2 regions of the Lysinibacillus irui genome follow, and region 1 is predicted to be linked to the other one. Evidence: riboswitches for the same ligand, from Rfam matches in the RefSeq annotation. Region 1 holds a riboswitch; the other holds the start of a gene.
The links. A riboswitch is a leader RNA that binds a small molecule or an ion and turns the genes downstream of it on or off. The one in region 1 is predicted to bind cyclic di-AMP.
Positions count from the first base shown of each region.

Region 1 (6,996 bases):
TTGAACAAAAATATGGACCGCTCATGAATTTTGGGAGAAGTTATTCGAATTATCCTTTTAACTGGATTGATACACCATGGCCATGGCAAGTCTAATCTAAAGACTAGGAGGAATAATCTTTGTGGTATTACGAAAAAAAGCTCCAGTATCCGGTGAAAGTTAGTACATGTAATCCAATGCTTGCTAAGTTTTTAATAGAGCAATATGGAGGAGCAGATGGGGAACTGGCAGCGGCCCTTCGCTATATGAACCAGCGCTATACCATTCCAGACAAAGTGGTAGGGCTCTTAACCGATATAGCGACTGAGGAATTTTCTCATTTAGAAATGATTGCTACGATGATTTATAAGCTAACAAAAGACGCTACGCCAGAAATGCTAAAGGAAGCGGGTCTAGGGGATCATTACGTGAATCATGATAAAGCATTATTTTATCAGAATGCTTCAGGAGTACCATTTACAGCAACCTATATTCAGGCTAAGGGAGATCCTATTGCGGATTTGTATGAGGATATTGCGGCTGAAGAAAAAGCGCGTGCCACATATCAATGGATTATCGATTTATCAGATGATACGGATTTAAATGATAGCTTGAAGTTTTTACGTGAACGTGAGGTTGTCCATTCCCAGCGTTTTAGAGAGGCAGTAGAAATTTTAAAAGATGACAGAAATCAGAAGAAAATTTTCTAAGACAAAAAATGGATGGCTGTATTCAAGTGAACTTGAAACAGCCTTTTCTTTGCTATTGAATGTTGGAAAATAAAGTAAGATCTTCTCGATGACCGATCATCACCAATAAATCTTCCTTTTCAATAATTTGCTCTGGAGAAGGAGAAATAATAATTTCACCTTCACGCACAATCGCAATCACACTGACGTTATATTTTGCACGTAAATCTAAATCCCGTAAATTATGCCCAGCCATTTTGGAGGGAATCATAATTTCTTCAATACTGTATTCCTTGGATAGTTCGATATAATTCAGCATATTGGGGGATAGTAGCTGATTTGCCACGCGCTCTCCCATATCTCGTTCAGGATAAATAATCCAATCAGCACCAACTTTATCTAAGACTTGCCCATGTCTTTTACCAAGTGCCTTTGCAATAACCTTTTTGATTCCTAGCTCTTTTAATAAGGACACAGTTAAAATACTAGACTGCATATCGTTACCGATTGCCACAATGACACAATCGAAGTTTCCTATACCAAGGGATGTTAAAGCTTTTTCTTCTGTTGTATCAGCTACTACTGCATGGGTTACATAAGGTTCTGCATCCTCAACTCTTTCTTCATTTACATCAATTCCTAATATTTCTTGTCCCGCTTCATGTAATCGTCGGGCGACACTTGTTCCGAATCTTCCTAAGCCTATTACGGCATATTGTTTGATTGCCATAGATCACACACTCCTCTAATTTGATTATCCAATCATAATATTTCCTTTTGGATGTCGAAAAGCCTCTTTTTTTCGTCGTTTTGTAATGGCGAAAGCTATAGTTAATGGACCAAGTCTTCCAGCGAACATTGTCAAAATAATAAGAACACGACCACCTGGTGTTAGTTCTGGCGTTAGTCCCATCGAAAGACCAACAGTAGCAAAGGCAGAGGTAGCCTCAAATAAATACATCATGAAGCTATGCCGTTGTTCAATAATACTAAGAAGAATTGTCACAACTATAACAATCATGGCGCCACACATTGTGACAGTTAACGCTTTTAAAATGGTTTCGTTGACAATTCGACGTTTAAATAAAACAACATCTTCTTTCCCTCTGATTTGTGACCACATGGTAGCTACTAATACAGCGAAGGTTGTAATCTTAATACCACCAGCAGTGGAACCAGACCCAGCTCCTATAAACATTAAGAGAATGATTAAAAATAATGTGGAATGGGTTAAGTCACCAATTGCAAGAGTATTGGACCCAGCTGTTCTTGGTGTTACAGCTTGATAAAAAGAACCTAATATTTTGCCCCACTCAGATAATGGACCGATTGTTTTTGAATTGCTATATTCAAATAAAAAAATCAAAATGGTTGCGCTAGCAGTCAATAGAAGTGTAGTCGCTAAGACAATTTTTGTATGGACGGAGAGCCTTTTTGTCTTTCGATATTCATACAATTCATTCATGACAATAAATCCTAAGCCACCAATTGTAATTAGCGCACAAATTGTCAAAACAACAAATGGGTCATCTACGTAGGATGTCATTCCGTTAAAACCACCCATTAAATCAAATCCTGCGTTGTTGAAATTAGAAATGGCATGAAAAAATCCAAAATAAAAAGCTTTTCCTATCGGCATGTCAAATGAAAAACGAATAGTTAAAATAAGGCCGCCGATTATTTCAATTAACGCTGTAAAGAGCAATATTCTTTTTACTAATTTAACAAGACCAGCAATCGAAATATTATTGAATGCTTCTTTTAGCAACAATCTTTCTTTTAAAGAAATTTTCTTTCCAAGTATTAAAAATAATAAAGTTGCAAATGTCATAAATCCTAGGCCACCGATTTGGATTAATGATAATATCACCAATTCTCCAAAAATGGAAAATGTATCTCCTGTATCCACAACAATCAACCCTGTGACACAAGTTGCAGAGGTAGCGGTGAATAATGCATCTAAAAAGGGTAGTCCGTTCCCATCCTCAGTGGAGAAAGGCAGCGTTAAAAGAAACGTCCCTATCACAATAATCAATGCAAAACCAAGTACGAGAATTTTGGGAGGATTTAATGTATTTTTAAAATTGTTCATCGTGTTCTCCTTAATCTTTTATTAAACGGCATAATAAAAAGACCTACTAAAAAAGCATGCACAGGCATAGAAAAACATGCTTTTAATGGTGGTCTTGTATGACCTCCTTCGCTTTAGCCGACGAAGTTAGCTGACGGGTAGGATGGCGAAAGAGATTCTCATCCCTTCTGCAATAGCAGAATTAACCCCAAAAGATTGGGTCCTCCGTTCTCAACGTTTGAGATTTGGCCGATATGAAATTGAATGTGATTATTCTACGCCCATATTCTATTTTTTGTAAACCCCTTAATTAATAGGAAAATGTAATTATTTTATATTGTGAGCGAAATATTCATTAATAATTCGAGCAAAAATAAAACCAAAAATTCACTTGATATTTTCGCACACTTTCTATTGACCATTATTAGACAATACGATATAATTTTTTAGTACACAACAGAAGGTTATTTGCCTAATTGTGTATTGACGTGTGTTCGGAGGGAGGGAAAGAGAGATGTCAAAAACTGTCGTTCGCAAAAACGAATCGCTTGAAGATGCTCTTCGCCGCTTCAAACGTACTGTATCAAAAAGTGGTACAATTCAAGAAGTTAGAAAGCGCGAGTTCTACGAAAAACCTAGCGTAAAACGTAAAAAGAAATCAGAAGCTGCACGTAAACGTAAGTGGTAATTTAATTTCCCATTAAAAATCCCTACGTTCATAACACGCAATTGTATGATTCACTGAGCAGACAAAGTTATACCTGAGATTAATCACAATGTTGATTAATTTCAGGTATTTTACATTGCTCATTCTTACGTACATAAGAAAAAGCCGAATGAAATCAAGTTGATTCATTCGGCTTTTTTGTACATACTAAGTGTTGGTATTTGGAATAGAATTAAAGAAGTTAATAAACTTTTAAGATTTGTGAAACTTTTCGCATGATAGACCGTATATAAGAGGAGAAGCATGTTAGAAGGGAGGGAAAAAGGTGCGAAAACGGAGAATCCTCAGCTATCTATTAGTAATATGGATGACTTTTTTGTTAGCGTTTCCATTAACTTCGGCTTTTGCAAGCAGTAAGGTCTACCAGGTTCCTATTCATAATGAAGTAGAGCGAGGACTTCACGCATTTTTAGAACGAGCTTTTAAAGAGGCTGAAGAAAATAATGCCGAGGCCATTATCTTAGATATACATACGCCTGGTGGCTTTGTAAATGCAGCAAGTGATATCGCCATGCTTATGGATGCCTCGGATATACGTAAGATTGCTTTTATTAATAAGGATGCCCATTCAGCAGGTGCTTTTTTAGCATTACATGCGGATGAAATCTACATGGTACCAAATGGAACAATCGGTGCAGCAGCGGTCATTGATTCAGCTGGGAATGCAGCAGATTTAAAGGCAAATAGTGCCTGGCTTGCTCAAATGCAAGCAGCAGCAGAAACATCTGGGCGTGATCCAAAGTACGCTTTAGCAATGGCTGATTCTAATTATGACCTGCCTGAATATCGTGCGGAAGGGAAAAACTTGTTAACTTTATCAGCCTCTGAAGCATTAAAGGTCAAGTACTCTGAAGGAACAGTTAAAAATTTTCAAAAGCTATTAGAGGTAACCAACCTGAATGGTAGCGATGTTGTTTCAATCGAACCGACCTTTTCTGAAAAATTGGCTCGTTTTATTACAAATCCAATCATTGTCCCGATTTTATTATCAATCGCAAGTTTAGGACTTGTGATGGAGCTCTATTCGCCAGGCTTTGGCGTTCCAGGTATAATGGGGTTATCAGCACTTGGTTTATTTTTCTTCGGACATATGGTTGCAGGCTTTGCGGGTTATGAAACATTATTGTTATTTATTGTTGGTTTAGCGCTTGTAGTTGCAGAGTTTTTTGTCCCCGGTGGTATTGTTGGTATTTTAGGTGGCGTATTAATAGTGCTAAGTCTGATACTGGCAGGTGCAAATATGATGCAAATGATAATAGCAATTCTCATTGCGTTGGTGATAGCGATGATAGGAATGGTGATTCTGATGAAATTTTTCGGGAAAAAACTGCATGTCTTAAACAAGCTTGTGTTAATGGATGCAACTACGACTGAGGAAGGGTATGTGTCCAATGTGAATCGCACAGAACTGCTAGGTAAAGTGGGGAAAACGCTTACGCCACTTCGTCCAGCAGGTACTATGGTTCTTGGTAATGAACGCATTGATATTGTTTCTGAAGGTGGCTATATCGATGTAAATCAACATGTAGAAATTATTAAAGTAGAAGGCTCACGTATTGTTGTGAGACGAACAGATAAAGAGATGGAGGAATAGAAAATGGGATTTGATTTAGCTCTAATTGGTCCAATTGCTGGATTGGTTATTTTATTCATAGTTCTCGCGGTATTCTTTACCTTTGTACCGGTAGCACTATGGATTTCTGCACTGGCTGCAGGTGTTCGTGTTAGTATTTTCACATTAATTGGGATGCGTTTACGTCGAGTAATTCCTTCTCGAATTGTCAATCCGTTAATTAAAGCACATAAAGCAGGTTTACCTGTTACAATCAATCAACTTGAGAGTCACTATTTAGCAGGTGGTAATGTAGACCGTGTTGTTAATGCGTTAATTGCGGCTCATCGTGCCAATATTGAACTTTCGTTTGAGCGTTGTGCTGCGATTGATTTAGCTGGTCGAGATGTATTAGAAGCAGTTCAAATGTCTGTTAATCCAAAAGTTATTGAAACACCATTTATTTCAGGTGTAGCAATGAACGGGATTGAAGTTAAAGCTAAAGCTCGTATTACAGTACGTGCCAATATCGAGCGTTTAGTCGGTGGTGCTGGAGAGGAAACAGTTATTGCCCGTGTTGGTGAAGGGATCGTTTCGACAATCGGTTCGGCTACCCATCATACTGAAGTTTTAGAAAATCCAGATATGATTTCACAAACCGTTTTATCAAAAGGTTTGGATTCAGGGACAGCCTTTGAAATCTTATCCATTGATATTGCTGACGTAGATATCGGTAAAAACATTGGTGCAGAATTACAAATTGAACAAGCACAGGCGGATAAAAACATTGCGCAAGCAAAAGCTGAGGAACGTCGTGCGATGGCTGTTGCCAATGAGCAGGAAATGATTGCGCGTGTTCAAGAGATGAAAGCGAAAGTAGTAGAAGCGGAGGCGGAAGTACCGCAAGCGATGGCTGAAGCATTACGTTCTGGTAATCTGGGGATTATGGATTATATGAACTATCGTAACATTCAAGCGGATACTGCAATGCGTGACTCGATTTCAAAAGTAAGCACAGATAAACCTGAAACGAATGAACCGAATGTTTAATAACGGAAAGGAGCGGAACTAAACATATGGAACAATTAATACTCTTTGCCATAATTGCTATAGTCAGCTCTATTTTCGGAAAATCAAAAAATAAAAAGCCTCAGAAACAGATGCCTCCTTTTAATAAAGACACAATGGTTGAGCCACCAGTAACGGAGGAAACGCCACATCGTACAGGGAAAGCACAAAGCTTTGAGGATTTTGCGCGGGACTTTATAGGCGAATGGATTCCTGAAAATCAGAAAGCCGAAGAGCCTAAAGTAGAAGCGCAGAAGAAGAAGGAAGTTCCAAGCTATGTTGCTCCGCCTGTCATTCAAGCGGATGTACCTAGTCGTTCTTCTAATCGAGAAAATAGGGGACGTCTTGCTGCTGGGAAAAAAGAGGCACACACAGCAGTTGAAATACCAGCAACTTTTCGTTTGCCTCAATCTAAAAATGAGCTCGTGCAAGCAATCGTGATGGCTGAAATATTAGGTCCGCCAAAAGCAAAACGAAAATAACTAGCATGTCCTCCTTTTTCGCTGCATATATTGCCGAAGAAGGAGGCATTTTTTATGAAAAAATTGTTTCAATTAACGCCGCTACTTGAATTGTTAGAATATGAATCATTAAAAATTATTGGACCCTACCGTTTTATCCATGCAGATGCGACGACTTGCTCGTTTGACTATGCAGATTATCATATCACTGTTAATGCAGAATCAGTGACTATTAACGCTCTTAAGGAAGAAATGCTTCATCTCACGGTAAATAATCTACAGGAGATTCATATGAAAAAGACAAAGAATATGGGTGTGAGCTAAATGTGGAATAATCGGCCAATCATTGTACGTATAAAGCGGCATGAAAATGTTCATCCTTTTATTCAAGCATTGCATGCTCAACATATTCCGTTAAAACGTGTAGTCTTTCGTGAGCAAGAAGTTTC
Region 1 is NZ_CP113527.1:2,946,325-2,953,320, reverse strand. It holds gene OU989_RS14955 (spore coat protein CotJB) at 1-95, shown strand, start outside; gene OU989_RS14950 (manganese catalase family protein) at 120-689, shown strand; gene OU989_RS14945 (potassium channel family protein) at 742-1,398, opposite strand; gene OU989_RS14940 (TrkH family potassium uptake protein) at 1,423-2,760, opposite strand; cyclic di-AMP (ydaO/yuaA leader) riboswitch at 2,861-3,000, opposite strand; gene rpsU (30S ribosomal protein S21) at 3,254-3,427, shown strand; gene OU989_RS14930 (NfeD family protein) at 3,732-5,060, shown strand; gene floA (flotillin-like protein FloA) at 5,064-6,068, shown strand; gene OU989_RS14920 (hypothetical protein) at 6,095-6,568, shown strand; gene OU989_RS14915 (hypothetical protein) at 6,623-6,871, shown strand; gene OU989_RS14910 (sporulation protein YqfD) at 6,872-6,996, shown strand, end outside.

Region 2 (6,996 bases), 1.7 Mb from region 1:
GACTAAGAACTAGAGCATAGGTTGCATTCACACCAGATGCAATGATTGCAAGTGGAGGTACCATGGTAATTGCTCTACGTAAATAAAGAGGTATTTTTCTTTGAATAAAGCCTTGCATGACTACATCACCGGCTAAAGTCCCTACAGAGGAGCTAGCAAGCCCTGCAATAAGTAAACCAAGACCAAAAGAAATGGCAGCCAATGGGCCAAGAGCCTCTTTTAAGCCGTTATAGGCAACATCTAAATCTTCAACTACAACGCCTTGTGTATGGAATACTGCTGCGGCGATAATAAGCATGCTCATATTAATAGCTCCAGCAATAATCATAGCGATGATAATATCAATAAATTCAAAACGGAAAATGCGTCTTTTTTCTTCTTCATTACGACCAATAATACGGCTTTGAGTTAATGAAGAATGTAAGTAAATAGCATGAGGCATGACGGTTGCACCTAAAATACCTGTTGCTAATAATAGTGAATCTACACCTTCAAAGTGTGGTGTGAACATGCCAATCGCCACATCGCCCCATGCTGGCTGCGCTAAAAATGTTTGGAAGGCAAATGCTAATACGACAATTAAAACCATACCAGAAATCCCCGCTTCAAAGGCTCTGAATCCTCGTCTTTGGAGTTCTAAAATAGCAAATGAGCCAACCGCTGTAATCAATGCTGCTGGTAGCATTGGAATATTAAATAACAAATAAAGCCCTAAGGCTGCTCCGATGAATTCCGCGAGGTCTGTGGCAATGATAACTAACTCTGCCTGAATCCAAAGGAATATAGAGGTTTTTTTAGAAAAATGCTCGCGTGCCACTTCAGGTAGGTTTTTTCCTGTCGCGATTCCAAGCTTTGCAGATAAGGATTGAATTAAAACAGCCATTAAATTGGAAAAGGCAATTACCCAAAGTAGCAAGTAGCCATATTGTGAGCCTGCTGTTATATTTGTGGCAAAATTGCCAGGGTCGATATAAGCTACGGCTGCAATGAAAGCGGGCCCTAAAAACGGTAAAAAGCGTCGCCAACCTTTTATATCTCCGTCTAAAACAGCCTCGGCTGGCGATTTTGTGACTCGTTTATAAACCATATTGTTCCCTCGTTTCAAAAAGTATCATCAACGAAATAAAGTTTCCTATAGGAAAATAAGATATTAGTATTCTAACGCTAGGAATAAAAAAAGTGAAGTAGTTTGCATTATCTTTTGTTTAATAAGTATGGACAATTCTCATCATTTTCTAATTAGACTTTCACCGCTTGCATCGTTTACGATGAAAAGAAAAGGTGAAGGATGGATTCGACATGACCAATCGAATTTTAATTATAGAAGATGAAGAAAAAATTGGGCGAGTGCTACAGTTAGAGCTTCAATTTGAAGGCTATGAAGCAGTAATGGCTCATACAGGAACAGATGGTTTACTTCAATATCGTGAGCAGCAATGGGATTTAATCCTACTGGATGTCATGCTACCTGAGATGAGTGGTATTGACGTGCTAAAGCGAATTCGTGCAACAGAAACCCAAACACCTATTATTATGCTGACTGCCAAAAGTGAGGTGGAGGATAAAGTAAAGGGGCTAGATTTAGGCGCCAATGATTATGTGACAAAACCGTTTGAAATTGAGGAGCTGCTTGCGCGTATTCGCAATGCTTTACGTTTTTCACAAAAGACTAGTCCAAAGCAAGCTGCTCTCACATTTGGACATTTATCTATAAACGAGCAAACAAGAGAAGTTGTATATTTTGATAAGGAGATTCAACTGACACCCCGAGAATATGATTTGTTGTTCTATTTACTAAAGCATCCAAAACAGGTACTGACTAGAGAGCAAATTCTAGAGGCTGTATGGGGCTATGATTATTATGGAGATACAAATGTTGTAGATGTTTATATTCGTTATGTCCGACAAAAGCTTGAAGCTGCTAATGCAAAGCCCATTATTCAAACGGTTCGTGGAGTTGGGTATGTGCTAAAGGAACATAGCTATGAGACTTAAAACAAAAATTCATTTACTAACAACGATGCTCATGCTTGTCATTTTAGTGGCAACTACTAATGGCATTTATTTTTTGTATGAGAAATTTGCCTATGATACGGAATACAATCAGCTCCAGTCACGGGCAAATGATTTAAGCTCTTCACTGAGTCAGTTAAATGCACAAACCAACCTCCAGCAAGTATTAAGGGTATATATGCCAACGGACGGTGCTGTCTATATTTATGATGGAGAGCGTTTGAAAACAAAGGTTCAGGCTACACTTGAAATGCCAGAGGTCCCTTCCATTACCTACACGATGCCTACCATTTGGATAGACGGAACAGTTGTAGACATAACATTACAGCAATCCATGGAAGAGGTAGAGCAGACATTAGACTTACTAAAGGTGATCTTAGTCGTTGTATCTATTATGGCAACGCTCCCCATTTTCTTAGCAAGCTTAGTACTTGGGCGCTTAATTTTATTACCACTAGAGCGTTTAAACATTACTATGCGTAAAAGTGCAGCGACAGGGAAATATGAAAAAATAGATATTCCTGAAAAGGGTGGAGACGAGTTAACAAACATTAATCGTACCTTTAATATGATGATGGAGAAGCTTGAACAGCATTATCAAAAGCAACAAGAGTTTGTTTCAAATGCTTCCCATGAGCTAAAAACGCCGATTACCGTTATTGAAAGCTATGCAAAATTACTCCTTCGAAGAGGCTTTGATAATCGTGAAGTTGCGCAAGAATCATTACAAGCGATCGCTAATGAATCGACTCGCATGCATGAAATGGTACTACAATTGCTAGAACTAGCTAAAAATAATGAGCATCTGGCTATTCATTTGGAACAGCTAGAGCTTGAACCGTTCTTGCAGAAAGTTGCCTCACAAATGCAGCAGGCTTATCATCGAACATTTATAGTCGATGCGAAGCTTCCAAGATTTATTTATAGTGATGAAAAAATCTTGAAGCAACTACTTTTTATTTTGCTCGATAATGCTAGAAAGTATAGTGAGGATGAGGTGCGTATTCTTACAGCAGAAACAACCAATCATGCCTGCATTACCATCCAAGATTTTGGTATAGGTATTCCAGAGGAGCACTTACCTCATTTGTTTGAGCGTTTTTATCGGGTAACAGAGGATCGAAATCGTAAGACAGGTGGCTCTGGATTAGGGCTTGCGATAGCCCATGAGCTTGCAGAACAACTGGGCATAACCATTGATGTGAAAAGTACACTTGGAGAAGGAACAAGCTTTACCCTATGTATACCAAAGGAGGAGGAGCAATGAAAAAATGGGTTCTGATAATAATTGTTATTCTCCTTCTTTGTAGTGGAACGCTGTGGTTTATTCAGTATCGCTATTTTCATGTTGAACCACTTAGCAAGTCAGAGGCTATAAACCATATTGAAGCCATCTATAAAGCCCATGTTACGCAGGTGAAGAAACAAGGAGACATCTATGAAATGTTTTTTACACGTGACAATGTCAAGTATATAGCTATGCTAGATGCTAAAACACAACAGGTAACTGATTTAACAATAAAAGAAGGACAAACGAAGTTATTGTTAACTGAAAAGCAAATAAGACAAATGGTAAAACAGAAATATGGTGATGTTGAAAGTATCAAGTTAACAGATACCACTTATACGGTACGTGTTGAGAAAGAAAACCAACAAAAAGATTTAACTGTCAATGCCTACTCGGGTGAAATAGTATCGGTGGAAAATGTTGAGCCGCATAAACCACCTGTAGAAGAACCTATAATTACTGAACAACAGGCTATTCAAATAGCGCTAGGACAATTGACGGGGGAAGTGGACTCAGTTGATTTTGAAGAAACGGCAGAAGGTGGTTATTATTTAATTGAAATTGAAACACAGGATGACGAAGCCACTTTTCAAATCCATGCTGTTTCAGGGGAAGTTCTGTCCATTACATGGGATGATGATCAATAATTCATTCTCATGAAATTCTAATGTTTCTCTTATAGTTCTATCATCTTTGCTTGGTAAGCTAAGAATAGATAAAACAAAGGAGAGATAGATATGAAAAAAATGATTATGATTCCAGCATTAGTAGTTACACTTGGGGTTGGTGCAGCGATTGGCTCGACAACATTATTATCTGGAGATGCTCAAGAAAAAAAGGTGTTAACAATGCAAGAGATTGAGAAGAAGGCCCTTACAGTAGTTGATGGTACAGTAGCGGATATCGAGTTAGACAAAAATCAGTATCGTTCTATTTATGAAGTAGAGGTCTATACTGATACAGAAGAATATGATTTGAAATTTGATGCTTATACTGGGAAATTACTCAAGCAGAAAAAAGAACGTCGAGATAACGATGATATGGACGACAATAAACTAGCAACTACAGCAACTACTATCATTACTAAAGAGCAAGCTATCGAAACAGCCTTAAAGAAAGCAAAAGGTACTGTAACAAAAATTAAGCTCGATGATGGTATCTATGAAATTGAATTGAAAGATGGTCAATATGAATATGAAGTAGATGTGGATTCTATGACGGGGAATATTGTTGATTTTGAACAGGATTATAATGACTAATATAGAGGGCTACCGTAAAAGTAGAGCATACTTTTACAGTAGCCTTTTGTTGTTCTACGAATATTTGCTTGGCATTCGTAGGTGAATTCCAAACGATTTCTAAAAAAAGTCTATGTTTTTCTCTCATAAAAGTGAAAAATTTTCTTCTTTACTTTTTTAATTGACAGGCGTAATATGACATCATTATAAAAGTTTCAAATTTCTAAATCGCTGAAGCAACTAAACGCGGGGGACCCATTTTTGACGGATGGCATCAGCCATCCTTGGGGTGAATCTCTTCATTTGAAGAGTAGGGCTACTCAGGCCCGAATCCGACAGCTAACCTCGTAAGCGTTAAGAGCAGAAAAGTTGGAGCTTGGCAGACGGATGAGCGTCTACAAGTCTTATTTAGTGATGACTTGTAGGCGTTTTTTGATCTTATTTAGAAAGGCGAAACACACTCTATAAAACTAGAAGGTGTTTAACAATGAAATCCTCATTCAAACGTTATGTAATCGGTAAACCATTAAGATCCGATGCGTTAGGGGAACAAAAGCTTAGTAAAACAAAGGCATTAGCCATATTATCATCAGATGCCTTGTCTTCAGTAGCCTATGGACCAGAACAAATTTTAATTGTCCTGATGACAGTGGGTACACTTGCCCTTTGGTACTCTCTACCAATTGCTGCTGGAGTCGTTATCTTGCTTGTGGCACTAATTCTCTCCTATCGTCAAGTTATTTTCGCCTATCCACATGGGGGAGGGGCCTATGTAGTATCACGGGAGAATTTAGGGGTAAATGCAGGTCTTGTGGCTGGAGGGTCCTTACTTGTTGATTATATTTTAACAGTAGCGGTAAGTGTATCAGCAGGTACAGATGCCATTACTTCGGCATTTCCAAGCCTCCACCCCTACAATGTACCCATTGCTATATTCTTTGTGGTTTTTTTAACAATCTTAAACTTACGTGGTGTAACAGAATCTGCTTCTATTTTGGCATACCCAGTCTATCTGTTTGTAGGTGTTATGCTCTTGTTAATTGGAATGGGGCTCTATCATGTCGCAACTGGTCAGGTGCCAGCAGAGCTACATCCAAAGGTCGGTACACCGGTTGCAGGAATTAGTTTATTTATTTTATTAAAGGCATTTGCATCAGGGAGCTCAGCTTTAACAGGGGTAGAGGCTATTTCAAATGCCATCCCTAATTTTAAAAATCCTGCTCCTAATAACGCAGCTAAAACGCTTTTAGCAATGGGTGCTATTTTAGCCGTTTTATTTATAGGCATTGTTAGTTTGGCTTATTTTTATGGGATTGCGCCAACAGCGGAAGCTACAGTTGTTTCTCAACTTGCAGAAGCGAGCGTAGGTAGAAATCTATTTTATTACATTGTCCAGGGTACAACGGCAATGATTTTAGTTCTTGCTGCAAATACAGGTTACTCAGCATTTCCTTTGTTAGCAGTAAATTTATCAAAGGATGGCTTTATCCCAAGAATATTCCAAATTCGTGGAGACCGTCTTGGTTATTCAAATGGCATCCTGATGCTAGGTGCAGCGGCTATTGTCTTAATCATTTTATTTGATGGAGCAACTGAGCATTTAATTCCACTATATGCTGTAGGGGTATTTATTCCGTTTACATTAGCGCAAACAGGAATGATGCGAAAATGGTGGCGTGATAAACCTAAAGGATGGATTGCAAAATTTACGATCAACACAATTGGTGCTGCTATTTCTTTCATCGTAGCGATGATGTTTTTTGTAACAAAAATGCCTCAAGTATGGCCAGTGTTTATCTTTTTACCAATTATTATTTTTCTATTCCATCGGATTAAGCTCCATTATCAGGCCGTTGGAGAACAATTAAGATTAAATCATGAGGAACTAGCTGCTATTGAGGGGAATGTTTTTATTGTACCAGTAGCAGGTATAACGAAAGTTGTTGAAAATTCCCTTCATTATGCGAAATCATTACATGTTGAGAAGGTAATTGCATTTTACGTAGCCTTCGACCAAGCGGATGCAAAGGCTTTTGAAGAGAAATGGAAGGCCTGGCAACCAGATGTACGACTAGTAACTTATTATTCACCATATCGCAGTATCACACAGCCATTGATTAAATTTATTGATAAGGTAGAACATCAATGTACGAAGACAGGTCATAAAGTAACAGTTGTCATCCCGCAATTTTTACCAAAAAAAGGGTGGCACCATATGCTACACAATCAATCTAGCTTATTAATTCGTACGACACTGTTATTTCACAGAAATGTCGTCATTATGACAGTACCTTTCCATTTATCAAAATAATGCTAGCAAGCTAGAAAATAGTCTGTTATAATCAGTACGTTGATTGAAAACACGAACGTTTACAATTGAAAAGTTGCAGAATACCATTAAATTCCGAAAAATTAAACTTTTTTCAATATGAGATATAAGCTCTTACCGAATAAAGT
Region 2 is NZ_CP113527.1:232,729-239,724, forward strand. It holds gene OU989_RS01190 (Nramp family divalent metal transporter) at 1-1,087, opposite strand, end outside; gene OU989_RS01195 (response regulator transcription factor) at 1,300-1,995, shown strand; gene OU989_RS01200 (sensor histidine kinase) at 1,985-3,280, shown strand; gene OU989_RS01205 (PepSY domain-containing protein) at 3,277-3,948, shown strand; gene OU989_RS01210 (PepSY domain-containing protein) at 4,039-4,560, shown strand; cyclic di-AMP (ydaO/yuaA leader) riboswitch at 4,759-4,907, shown strand; gene OU989_RS01215 (APC family permease) at 5,027-6,850, shown strand.
Region 2: another riboswitch for cyclic di-AMP. It lies ahead of OU989_RS01215 (APC family permease); the one in region 1 lies ahead of OU989_RS14940 (TrkH family potassium uptake protein).